One region of the Streptomyces sp. NPDC031379 genome, then DNA from elsewhere that is predicted to be linked to it. Evidence: predicted binding sites of a transcription regulator. Region 1 holds the regulator's gene; the other holds the start of a gene.
The links. Region 1 encodes HrcA, which represses chaperone genes, less so after heat shock. Its sites were predicted from a motif close to TTNGCACTCNGNNNNNCNGAGTGCNAA; they were not measured.
Positions count from the first base shown of each region.

Region 2: the regulator HrcA is predicted to act here: its motif matches at 1,371-1,397, upstream of groL (chaperonin GroEL).

Region 1 covers NZ_JBVIIT010000011.1:58,500-64,164, reverse strand. The annotation lists gene dnaJ (molecular chaperone DnaJ) at 1-704, opposite strand, end outside; gene hrcA (heat-inducible transcriptional repressor HrcA) at 705-1,721, opposite strand; gene ACZ5CW_RS17670 (MBL fold metallo-hydrolase) at 1,896-2,630, shown strand; gene ACZ5CW_RS17665 (DUF3097 domain-containing protein) at 2,665-3,465, shown strand; gene hemW (radical SAM family heme chaperone HemW) at 3,539-4,771, opposite strand; gene ACZ5CW_RS17655 (SpoIIE family protein phosphatase) at 4,799-5,665, opposite strand, start outside.
Region 2 covers NZ_JBVIIT010000001.1:136,227-141,891, reverse strand. The annotation lists gene groL (chaperonin GroEL) at 1-1,208, opposite strand, end outside; gene ACZ5CW_RS00725 (cold-shock protein) at 1,520-1,723, opposite strand; gene ACZ5CW_RS00720 (MoaD/ThiS family protein) at 2,167-2,445, opposite strand; gene thrC (threonine synthase) at 2,442-3,725, opposite strand; SAM riboswitch class I at 3,743-3,908, opposite strand; gene ACZ5CW_RS00710 (glucosyl-3-phosphoglycerate synthase) at 4,081-5,025, shown strand; gene ACZ5CW_RS00705 (alpha,alpha-trehalose-phosphate synthase (UDP-forming)) at 5,117-5,665, shown strand, end outside.

The sequences.
Region 1 (5,665 bases):
CCCTCACCGGCGAGCTGGATCCGGGTGCCGTTGTCGACACCGGCCGGGATCTTCACCGTCAGCGTGCGACGCGAGCGGACCCGGCCGTCGCCGGCGCACTCCGGGCACGGCGTCGGCACCACGGTGCCGAAGCCCTGGCACTGCGGGCAGGGCCGCGAGGTCATGACCTGGCCCAGGAAGGACCGGGTGACCTGGGAGACCTCACCCCGGCCGCGGCACATGTCACACGTCTGGGCGGACGTGCCCGGAGCCGCGCCCTCACCGTTGCAGGTGTTGCAGACGACCGCGGTGTCGACCTGGATGTCCTTGGTCGTGCCGAAGGCGGCCTCGTCCAGCTCGACCTCGATCCGGATCATCGCGTCCTGGCCACGCCGGGTGCGCGAACGCGGCCCGCGCTGCGACGCCGTACCGAAGAACGCGTCCATGATGTCGGAGAAGTTACCGAAGCCACCGGCCCCGAAGCCGCCCGCGCCCGCGCCGCCCGACTGGGAGAGCGGGTCGCCGCCGAGGTCGTAGACCTGCTTCTTCTGCGGGTCCGACAACACCTCGTAAGCGGCGTTGATCTCCTTGAACCGCTCCTGGGTCTTCGGATCGGGGTTGACGTCCGGGTGCAGCTCGCGCGCGAGCCGACGGAACGCCTTCTTGATCTCATCCTGCGACGCGTCGCGGCGCACGCCGAGAACGGCGTAATAGTCGGTGGCCACTTACGACTCCGCCAGGATCTGTCCGACGTACCGTGCCACTGCGCGTACCGCTCCCATCGTTCCCGGATAGTCCATGCGGGTCGGTCCGACCACGCCGAGCTTGGCAACCGCCTCGCCGCCCGAACCGTAGCCGACCGACACCACGGAGGTGGAGTTGAGTCCTTCATAGGCGTTCTCGTGGCCGATGCGCACGGTCACGCCCGGGTCCTTCGCCTCGCCGAGGAGCTTGAGGAGCACGACGTGCTCCTCCAGTGCCTCCAGGACGGGCCGGATCATGAGGGGGAAGTCGTGCCCGAAGCGGGTGAGATTGGCGGTGCCGCCGATCATCAGCCGCTCCTCGTTCTCCTCGACGAGTGTCTCCAGAAGGGTGGAGAGCACCGTGGAGACCGTACCGCGGTCCTCCGGCTCGAAGGCGTCCGGCAGGTCCTCGACCAGCCTCGGCACGTCCGTGAACCGGCGGCCCGCGACCCGGCTGTTCAGCCGGGCCCGCAGATCCGCCAGCGAGGCCTCGCCGAACGGCGCCGGGCAGTCGACCATCCGCTGCTCGACCCGGCCGGTGTCCGTGATCAGCACGAGCATCACGCGCGCGGGAGCGAGCGAGAGCAGCTCCACGTGCCGGACGGTGGACCGGGTCAGCGACGGATACTGCACGACGGCGACCTGCCGGGTCAGCTGCGCGAGCAGCCGCACCGTGCGCGCCACGACGTCGTCGAGGTCGACGGCGCCCTCCAGGAAGTTCTGGATCGCCCGCCGCTCGGGCGCGGTCATCGGCTTGACGCCCGCGAGCTTGTCCACGAACAGCCGGTAGCCCTTGTCGGTGGGGATGCGCCCGGCACTGGTGTGCGGCTGGGCGATGAACCCCTCGTCCTCCAGGGCGGCCATGTCGTTGCGGACGGTCGCCGGGGAGACGCCGAGGTTGTGCCGCTCGGTGAGCGCCTTGGAACCCACCGGCTCCTCGGTGCCCACATAGTCCTGGACGATCGCGCGCAGCACCTGAAGCCTGCGTTCACTCAGCATCCGCGCGCACCTCCAGCACGTCAGTCCCCTCGTCCCATCGGGTCGTCCGCCTGGCACTCTTCCCATGCGAGTGCCAGAGTTCCCCGGCCCAGTGTACGGCTGTCAGGTACGCACTGGGCAAGGTCGGTGCTGTCCGTACCGGCTCGTGACGGCTCGTACCGCTAGCGTCGCGGTATGACGGTGACTTGGGAAGAGCTGGGGTGGGAGCGGCTGGCCGCCGGCGTCGGGCGGTGCCGGCTGCCCGGCTGGGACTGCACGGTGGGCCTCATCCTCGGCGAGGGTACGGCACTGTTGGTGGACGCCGGCTCGAGCCTGGCCGAAGGGGCGCGGCTGCGGGCCCGGGCCCAGGAGCTGTCCGGCGGCCGTGTGACCCATCTCGCGCTCACCCATCCCCACTTCGACCACGTCTTCGGGATGGCGGCGTTCGCCGGGACCGAGGTGTACGCGGCGGTGGGCACCGACGCGGTGTTCGCCCACGAACGCGCGGAGCTGCGCCTGGACGCGGTCCGGGGCGGGCTGCCGCCGGCCGACGCGGACGAGGCGGTCGACGCGCTCAGCCCGCCCCGGCACCTGGTCTCCGGCGAGTGGACCCTCGACCTCGGCGACGGCCGGCAGGCGCTGCTGGCCAACGTGGGCCCGGGGCACACCGCCCACGACCTGGCGGTCCTGGTCCCCGGCTCGGCCTCTGGGGAGCCGGAGGTGGTCTTCTGCGGCGACCTGGTCGAGGAGTCCGGCGAGCCCCAGGCCGGCCCGGACGCGGTCCCGTCCCGCTGGCCGGACGCGCTGGACCGGCTGCTGGCACTGGGCGGCGAGGACGCGCTGTACGTGCCCGGCCACGGTGCGGTGGTGGACGCGGGGTTCGTACGACGTCAACGCGACGAGCTGGCCTCGCGTTTCGGCGTGTCGTGAACCTGGCCGTGCCGCTTCTCCTATCGTCATCCGAATGCGCCAGTACACCTCCGACCTGACCCCGCCGTGGAAGAAGCCGAAGCCGGTCCCCGAGGTACCGGCCGAGCCGGGGCTCGTGGTGGAGGAGCCGGGCACCGGGTTCTGCGGGGCGGTGATCCGCTGCGAGGCGGGCACGGTGACCCTGGAGGACCGCTTCGGCAAGCACCGGGTGTTCCCGCTGGAGCCGCGCGGCTTCCTGCTCGAGGGCAGGGTGGTCACCCTGGTGAAGCCGGCCTCGGGCCCGGTACGGCCCAGCCGCACGGCCTCCGGCTCCCTCGCCGTCCCCGGCGCACGCGCGCGCGTGGCCCGCGCCGGGCGCATCTACGTCGAGGGCCGGCACGACGCCGAGCTGGTCGAGAAGGTGTGGGGCGACGACCTGCGCATCGAGGGCGTGGTCGTGGAGTACCTGGAGGGCGTGGACGACCTGCCGGCGATCGTGGCGGAGTTCGGGCCGGGTCCGGACGCGCGGCTCGGCGTACTGGTGGACCACCTGGTCCCGGGCACGAAGGAATCGCGGATCGCCGAGTCGGTGACGAGTGAGCACGCGCTCGTCGTCGGCCACCCCTACATCGACATCTGGGAGGCCGTGAAGCCCTCGTCCCTGGGCATTCCCGGCTGGCCCCGGGTGCCACGCGGCCAGGACTGGAAGACGGGGGTGTGCCGGGCGCTGGGCTGGCCGGAGAACACGGGGGCGGCCTGGCAGGGGATCCTGGGCCGGGTGCGGTCGTACAGGGATCTGGAGCCGGAGCTGCTGGGCCGGGTGGAGGAACTGATCGACTTCGTGACCGCCCCCTAGAAGCGGGCGGTCACCCAGCCGCGGGCAGGCGACAGGGGCCCCTGCGCGACACCGGGCGCCTTCGGCGACGGCCCTAGTCCACCAGGTCCCGCACCACCGCGTCCGCCAGCAGCCGCCCGCGCAGCGTCAGCACCGCACGCCCCTCGTCGTACGGGCCGGTCTCCAGGAGGCCTTCGCCCAGCGCCCGCCGGGACGCCGCGAGCCCCTCCTCCTTGAGCAGGGACAGCGGCACCCCCTCCCGCAGCCGCAGCTCCAGCAGGATGCGCTCCACCCTGCGGTCCTCGTCCGGCAGGACCTCACGCCCGGCCCCCGGCGACCGCCCCGACGCCAGCGCCGCCGCGTACGCCCCCGGGTGCTTGACGTTCCACCAGCGCACCCCGCCCACATGGCTGTGCGCGCCCGGTCCGGCGCCCCACCAGTCGGCACCCCGCCAGTACAGCTCGTTGTGCAGGCAGCGGCCCGCCTCCGAGGTGGCCCAGTTGGAGACCTCGTACCAGTCGAAACCCGCCGCGGACAACGTCTCCTCGGCGATCAGGTAGCGATCGGCGTGGGCGTCGTCGTCGGTCATCGGGACCTCGCCCCGGCGGATGCGGCGGGCGAGCTGGGTGCCCTCCTCGACGATCAGGGCGTAGGCGCTGATGTGGTCGGGCCCGGCACCGATGGCCGCGTCCAGGGACGCCCGCCAGTCGTCGTCGCTCTCCCCCGGTGTGCCGTAGATCAGGTCGAGGTTGACGTGCTCGAAGCCCGCCGTCCTCGCCTCCGCCACACACGCCTCGGGGCGGCCCGGGGTGTGCGTGCGGTCCAGGATCCTCAGCACGTGCTGCTTGGCGCTCTGCATGCCGAAGGAGATCCGGTTGAAGCCGCCTTCCCGGAGGGTGGTGAGATACGCCGGGTCCACCGACTCCGGGTTCGCCTCCGTGGTGATCTCCGCGTCCGGTGCCAGGCCGAACTCGTCACGGATCGCGCCCAGCATCCGTACGAGGTCGCCGGCGGCCAGCAGCGTCGGCGTACCGCCCCCGACGAAGACCGTCCGGACCGCGCGCGGGTCGTCGCCGAGCACCTTCCGGGCCAGGCGGACCTCGTCGATCAGCGTGTCCGCGTAGTTGTCCCGGGAGGCGAGCACGCCGCCCGTGCCGCGCAGCTCGGTCGCGGTGTAGGTGTTGAAGTCGCAGTAGCCGCAGCGGGTCGCGCAGTACGGCACGTGCAGGTAGAACCCGAGGGGGCGGTCGGCGGCCCCGGCGAGCGCTGCGGCGGGCAGCGCGCCGTCTGCGGGGACGGGCTCGCCGTCGGGGAGTGCGGAAGGCATGTCCCCCATTGTCCCGTACGCCGACGGTCACTCGGCCTGGAGCACCAGCAGGGCCAGGTCGTCCTCCGGGAGACCGCCGCCGAAGTCGTGCACCAGGCACCGGATCCGTTCGGCGATCAGCTCGGCGCTCAGGCCCGCGCAGCTGGACAGGGCCCGCGCGAGCCCGTCGCCGTCGTCGAACTGGCGGGAGCCGGAGCGGCGCTCGGTCACTCCGTCGGTGACGCACAGCAGGCTGTCGCCGGGCCGCAGGTCGAGGGTCTCGCTGGTGTAGGTCTCGTCCTCGACCACGCCGAGCAGGGTCTGCGGGCGGGCGGCGGTGCGCACGCCGCCGTCGGGGCCGAGGACGAGCGGCAGCGGGTGCCCGGCGGAGGCGAGGGTGCAGCGGACACCGTCGTCGTGCGGGACCAGTTCGCCGTAGAGCAGGGACAGGAAGCGGGTCTGCGGGCCGTCCCCGGACACCACGGGCCGGCCGCCGGCGGCGACCAGGGCGCGCGCGGCGGCGTCGGCCGCCTCCGTCGCGTCGTCCAGGAGGAGCTGGTTGAGGCGGTCGAGGACATCGGCGACGCGGTAGCCCTCCCGGGCGAGGAGCCGCAGCCAGGGGCGGGCCAGGCCGATCACGACCGCCGCCTCGGGGCCCTTGCCCTGGACGTCGCCGACCGCGAAGCACCAGCGGCCGTCGCCGGCCGGGAACAGGTCGTAGAAGTCGCCGCTGGGGCCGCCCTTGTCGCAGGGCTCGTAGACGAGTGCGCTGCTCACCCCGGGGATCTCGGCGACCGCGCCGGGCAGCAGGCCGCGCTGCAGGACGGCGCTGATGGTCGCCTGGCGGGCGTACTGGCGGGCCGCGCCGATGGCGAGGGCGACCCGCCGGCCGAGGTCCTCCACCAGCCCGGTGAC
Region 2 (5,665 bases), on a different contig from region 1:
GCCTTCGCGTTGCGGACGGCGTCCTCGATGCGGTGCTTGCGCTCCTTCAGCTCCACCTCGGTGGCGGCACCGGCCTTGATGACCGCGACACCGCCGGCGAGCTTCGCCAGGCGCTCCTGCAGCTTCTCGCGGTCGTAGTCCGAGTCGCTGTTCTCGATCTCGGCGCGGATCTGGTTCACCCGGCCCGCGACCTGCTCGGAGGAGCCGGCACCGTCGACGATGGTGGTCTCGTCCTTGGTGATGACGACCTTGCGGGCCTTGCCCAGGAGGTCGAGGGTCGTGTTCTCGAGCTTGAGACCGACCTCCTCGGAGATGACCTCGCCGCCGGTGAGGATGGCGATGTCGTTCAGCATCGCCTTGCGGCGGTCGCCGAAGCCCGGGGCCTTGACGGCGACGGACTTGAAGGTGCCGCGGATCTTGTTGACGACCAGGGTCGACAGGGCCTCGCCCTCGACGTCCTCGGCGATGATCAGCAGCGGCTTGCCCGACTGCATGACCTTCTCCAGCAGCGGGAGCAGGTCCTTGACCGAGGAGATCTTGGAGTTGGCGATCAGGATGTACGGGTCGTCGAGGACGGCCTCCATACGCTCCATGTCGGTGGCGAAGTACGCCGAGATGTAGCCCTTGTCGAAGCGCATACCCTCGGTGAGCTCCAGCTCCAGACCGAAGGTCTGGGACTCCTCGACGGTGATGACGCCTTCCTTGCCGACCTTGTCCATGGCCTCGGCGATCAGCTCGCCGATCTGGGTGTCGGCGGCGGAGATGGACGCGGTGGAGGCGATCTGCTCCTTGGTCTCGACGTCCTTCGCCTGCTCCAGCAGGGCGGCGGAGACGGCCTCGACGGCCTTCTCGATACCACGCTTCAGAGCCATCGGGTTGGCGCCGGCGGCGACGTTGCGCAGGCCTTCCTTGACCAGGGCCTGGGCGAGCACGGTCGCGGTGGTCGTACCGTCACCGGCGACGTCGTCCGTCTTCTTGGCGACTTCCTTGACCAGCTCGGCGCCGATCTTCTCGTACGGGTCCTCGAGCTCGATCTCCTTGGCGATGGAGACACCATCGTTGGTGATCGTGGGGGCGCCCCACTTCTTCTCGAGGACGACGTTGCGGCCCTTGGGGCCGAGCGTCACCTTCACGGCGTCCGCGAGCTGGTTCATGCCGCGCTCGAGGCCGCGCCGCGCCTCCTCGTCGAACGCGATGATCTTGGCCATGTGAAGTGGTCCCTCCAGGACTGGGGGTGATTCCTTCGGACCGCGCCCGCGCCCGCGACGGACGGCTCGCCGGCCTGTGGTTCCTTGCCCCACCTGGCCTGCGGGCCTCACCGACCCGGTCCTTCTTTGTCACTCTCACCTTCAGAGTGCTAACGCCAATGATTAGCACTCGGCATGGTCGAGTGCAAGCGCCTCCGGGGGGAACGGGGGGCACTCAGCCGCCCGCGAACAACGGGACGCCGGGCACGACCCCGGGCACGACGAAGGGCCCGCACCCTGTGCCGGTGCGGGCCCTTCGTCACAAGAAACGTTCAGGCGCTGAGGCGAACCATGTCGGCCTGCGGGCCCTTCTGGCCCTGCGAGATCTCGAACTCCACCCGCTGGCCCTCTTCCAGGGTGCGGTAGCCGTCCATCTGAATGGCGCTGTAGTGGACGAAGACGTCCGCACCACCGTCGACCGCGATGAAGCCGTACCCCTTCTCCGCGTTGAACCACTTGACGGTGCCCTGAGCCATGCCTAACTCCCCTATTACTGGCCCTTGCACAGATCCGCACTTCGCGGACCCGGGTCAGACCTCACCCCCCATGGGACGGGGGCGTGCGCCGGAACGCGTCGACCGCGGCTGAATGTATCTGTCCAACTGCCGTCTGCAACAGGTCAATCGGACGAGAATTCCGGACGAGCCCGATCCGGAATGTGCCGAGAATTCGTCCGAATTCAGGGCAAGTCGGGCTCCACAAAAGGAACAAAAGCCGCATGAAACCCGCATACTTTGGCTACTTCTTGTCGGGCTGTGCGGCGCGAATACAGGGCTCGCGACCCGAAGACCACGACCGTGTTCCCCAACTGTACCGCGCTCAATCACACAGAATTGCCCCCTCCGCTTCTCTCACGGAGGGGGCAATCCGATGAACAATACGTAACCGCTGTTACCGAAGGTAATGATCGGTCATTCGGTCAGCAGCCGCCGGCGACGGCCGGAATGATCGAGACGCCCGCGCCGTCGGGGGTCGCCGTCTCCAGGCCCTGCTCGAAACGGACGTCGTCGTCGTTGACGTAGACGTTGACGAACCGGCGCAGCTTGCCCTGGTCGTCCAGCACCCGGGCGGCGATTCCCGTGTGGTTCTTCTCCAGGTCCCCGATGACCTCGGCGAGGGTCCCGCCCTCGGCGGTGACCTCGGCCTGGCCGCCGGTGTAGGTGCGCAGGATGGTCGGGATGCGAACGGTCACGCTCATGCGAGGCCAGCCTCTCGGAAGGAGTCCAGGGTCGGGCGGATGGTGGCGGTGAGGCCGGTGCCGGCCACCGCGTCGAGGGTCTTCAGGCCGTCACCGGTGTTGAGGACGACCGTGGTCTTCGCCGGGTCCAGCACGCCGTCCTTGAGCAGCTTGCGGGTGACGCCGACGGTCACCCCGCCGGCCGTCTCCGCGAAGATGCCCTCCGTGCGGGCCAGCAGCTTGATGGCGTCGACGACGTCCGCGTCCGTCACGTCCTCCACGGCACCGCCGGTGCGGCGCGCGATGTCGAGGACGTACGGGCCGTCGGCCGGGTTGCCGATCGCGAGGGACTTGGCGATGGTGTTCGGCTTCTGCGGGCGGACCACGTCGTGGCCGGCCTTGAAGGCCGTGGACACCGGCGAGCAGCCCTCGGCCTGCGCACCGAAGATCTTGTACGGCTTGTCCTCGACCAGACCGAGCTTGATCAGCTCCTGAAGGCCCTTGTCGATCTTCGTGAGCTGGGAACCGGAGGCGATCGGGACCACGATCTGGTCCGGGAGCCTCCAGCCGAGCTGCTCGCAGATCTCGTACGCCAGGGTCTTGGAGCCCTCCGCGTAGTACGGCCGCAGGTTGACGTTGACGAAGCCCCAGCCCTCACCGGCGGGGTCACCGATCAGCTCGGAGCAGAAGCGGTTCACGTCGTCGTAGTTGCCCTCGATGCCGACGAGCTCGCCGCCGTAGACCGCGGCCATGACGACCTTGCCCTGCTCCAGGTCGTGCGGGATGAACACGCAAGAGCGGAAGCCGGCCCGGGCGGCGGCGGCGCCCACGGCACCGGCGAGGTTGCCGGTGGAGGAGCAGGAGAGCGTGGTGAAGCCGAAGGCGCGGGCGGCCTCCAGGGCCTGGGCGACGACACGGTCCTTGAAGGAGTGCGTCGGGTTGCCGGAGTCGTCCTTCACGTACAGGCCCCCGGTGACGCCCAGTTCGCGGGCGAGGTTGTCGGCCTTGACGAGCTTGGTCCAGCCCGGGTTGAGGTTGGGCTTGTCGGCCACGTCGGCGGGGACGGGCAGCAGGGGCGCGTAACGCCAGATGTTCGCGGGGCCCGCCTCGATGCGCGCGCGCAGCTCTTCGGTGTCGTAGGCGGAGAAGTCGTAGGCGATCTCCAGCGGGCCGAAACACTCCTCGCACGCGAAGACCGGGCCGAGGGGCACGCGGTGACCGCACTCGCGACAGCTCAGGGCGGCGGCGGGACCGAGGTCGACGGCGGGATTGCTGGTGCTTGCAACTGTCTGCACAGCCATGGAGGCGAGGCCCTTTCTCCTCATCTTCCTCACGACGCATCTCGCCGTGAGACGGATTTGGCACCTTCCCTAGCCGGGAGCCTCGCGGAGACGATCAGAACGGAGCGCTCTGATCTACGAGAACCGGCTGGAGGGTTGCCGGGGCTTCATCGGGCCGTGTCCCTCTGCCCCTCTGGATGAGCTGTATGCGGTTGTGTACGCCGGTGACCCCCGACATGCGATGGTCATCGGCGTTGTTCAAGACTGTAACCGAAGGCCAGGACAGTTGAGATAGTCGTCCGAACCGCGAGATGGATCACAGAGGCGCCGCACGGCGTCACCGCGTGTGATCACGAACAGTGAGGAGCCGCAGACCGTGCTGGAAGAAGTCGAGCGCTGGCTGGCCACCCGCTCCTGGTCCGTGACCGATCGCCCTCTCCACCGGATACTGGCCGCCAAGCAGCGCACGGGGCAGACGATCAGCGTCGTGCTGCCCGCGCTCAACGAGGAGGAGACGGTCGGCGACATCGTCGCGGTCGTCCGTCACGACCTCGTGGAGCAGATCCCGCTCGTCGACGAGATCGTCGTCGTCGACTCGGGTTCCACCGACCGCACCTCGGCGGTCGCCGCCGCCGCGGGCGCCCGGGTCGTCCACCGCGACGACATCCTGCCGCGCATTCCCACCGTCCCCGGTAAGGGTGAAGTCCTGTGGCGATCGCTGCTCGTCACCGGCGGGGACATTCTCTGTTTCATCGACGCGGACCTGAGGGAGTTCTCCTCGGACTTCGTCTCCGGGATCGTCGGTCCGCTGCTCACCGACCCCGGGGTGGACCTGGTCAAGGGCATGTACGACCGCCCGCTGGGGGGCTCGGCGGGGCAGGGCGGCCGGGTCACCGAGCTGATGGCCCGCCCGCTGCTGAACATGCACTGGCCCCAGCTGGCCGGCTTCGTGCAGCCACTGGGCGGTGAGTACGCGGCCCGCCGCTCCCTGCTGGAACAGCTGCCGTTCCCGGTCGGCTACGGCGTGGAGCTGGGCATGCTGGTGGACGCCCTGCACCTGGTGGGCCTGGACGCGCTGGCCCAGGTGGACGTGGGGGTGCGCAAGCACCGGCACCAGGACGGGCAGGCGCTCGGCCGGATGGCGGCGGCGATCTACCGCACGGCCCAGCTGCGGCTGGCCCGCGGGCATCTGGTCCGGCCCGCCCTGACCCAGTTCGAGCGGGGCGAGGACGGTTTCGAGCCGCGCACCTACTCGGTGGACACCGAGGAGCGGCCGCCGATGGCGGAGATCGCGGAGTACGCGGCACGCCGGGTGGCGTGAGGCGTGTGAACGCGGAAGAACGGCCGTATACAGCCCCTTCCGGGGTGGACCGTACGTTTGAGCGTTTCCGGGCCGGGCTAGGTTGAGGCTTATGGCTTCCACGCACGGTGCTGAGGTGCTGGTCGCGTCCAATCGCGGCCCGGTTTCGTACACGGTGGACGAGGGCGGCTCGCTGCGCGCCAGGCGGGGCGGCGGCGGGCTGGTCTCGGGGCTGTCGGCCATCGGGCCGGACGCGGGCTCGGTGTGGGTGTGCGCCGCGCTGGGCGACGGCGACCGGGAGGCCGTACGGCGCGCGGACGGCGGACTGCTGCCGGCCGAGGAGACCGGCGGGCAGCGGGTGCGGATGCTGGACATCGACGCGACCGTGCACGCGGAGGCGTACAACGGCATCGCCAACTCGGTCCTGTGGTTCGTCCACCATCTGCTGTACCAGACCCCGCTGGAGCCGGTCTTCGACGCGGAGTTCCGCCGGCAGTGGGCGTCGTACGAGGCCTACAACCGGGCGTTCGCCGAGGCGCTGGCCGAGGAGGCGGCCGAGGGCGCGGCGGTGCTGATCCAGGACTACCACCTGGCCCTCGCGCCCCGGATGCTGCGCCGGCTCCGCCCCGATCTGCGCATCGGCCACTTCTCGCACACTCCG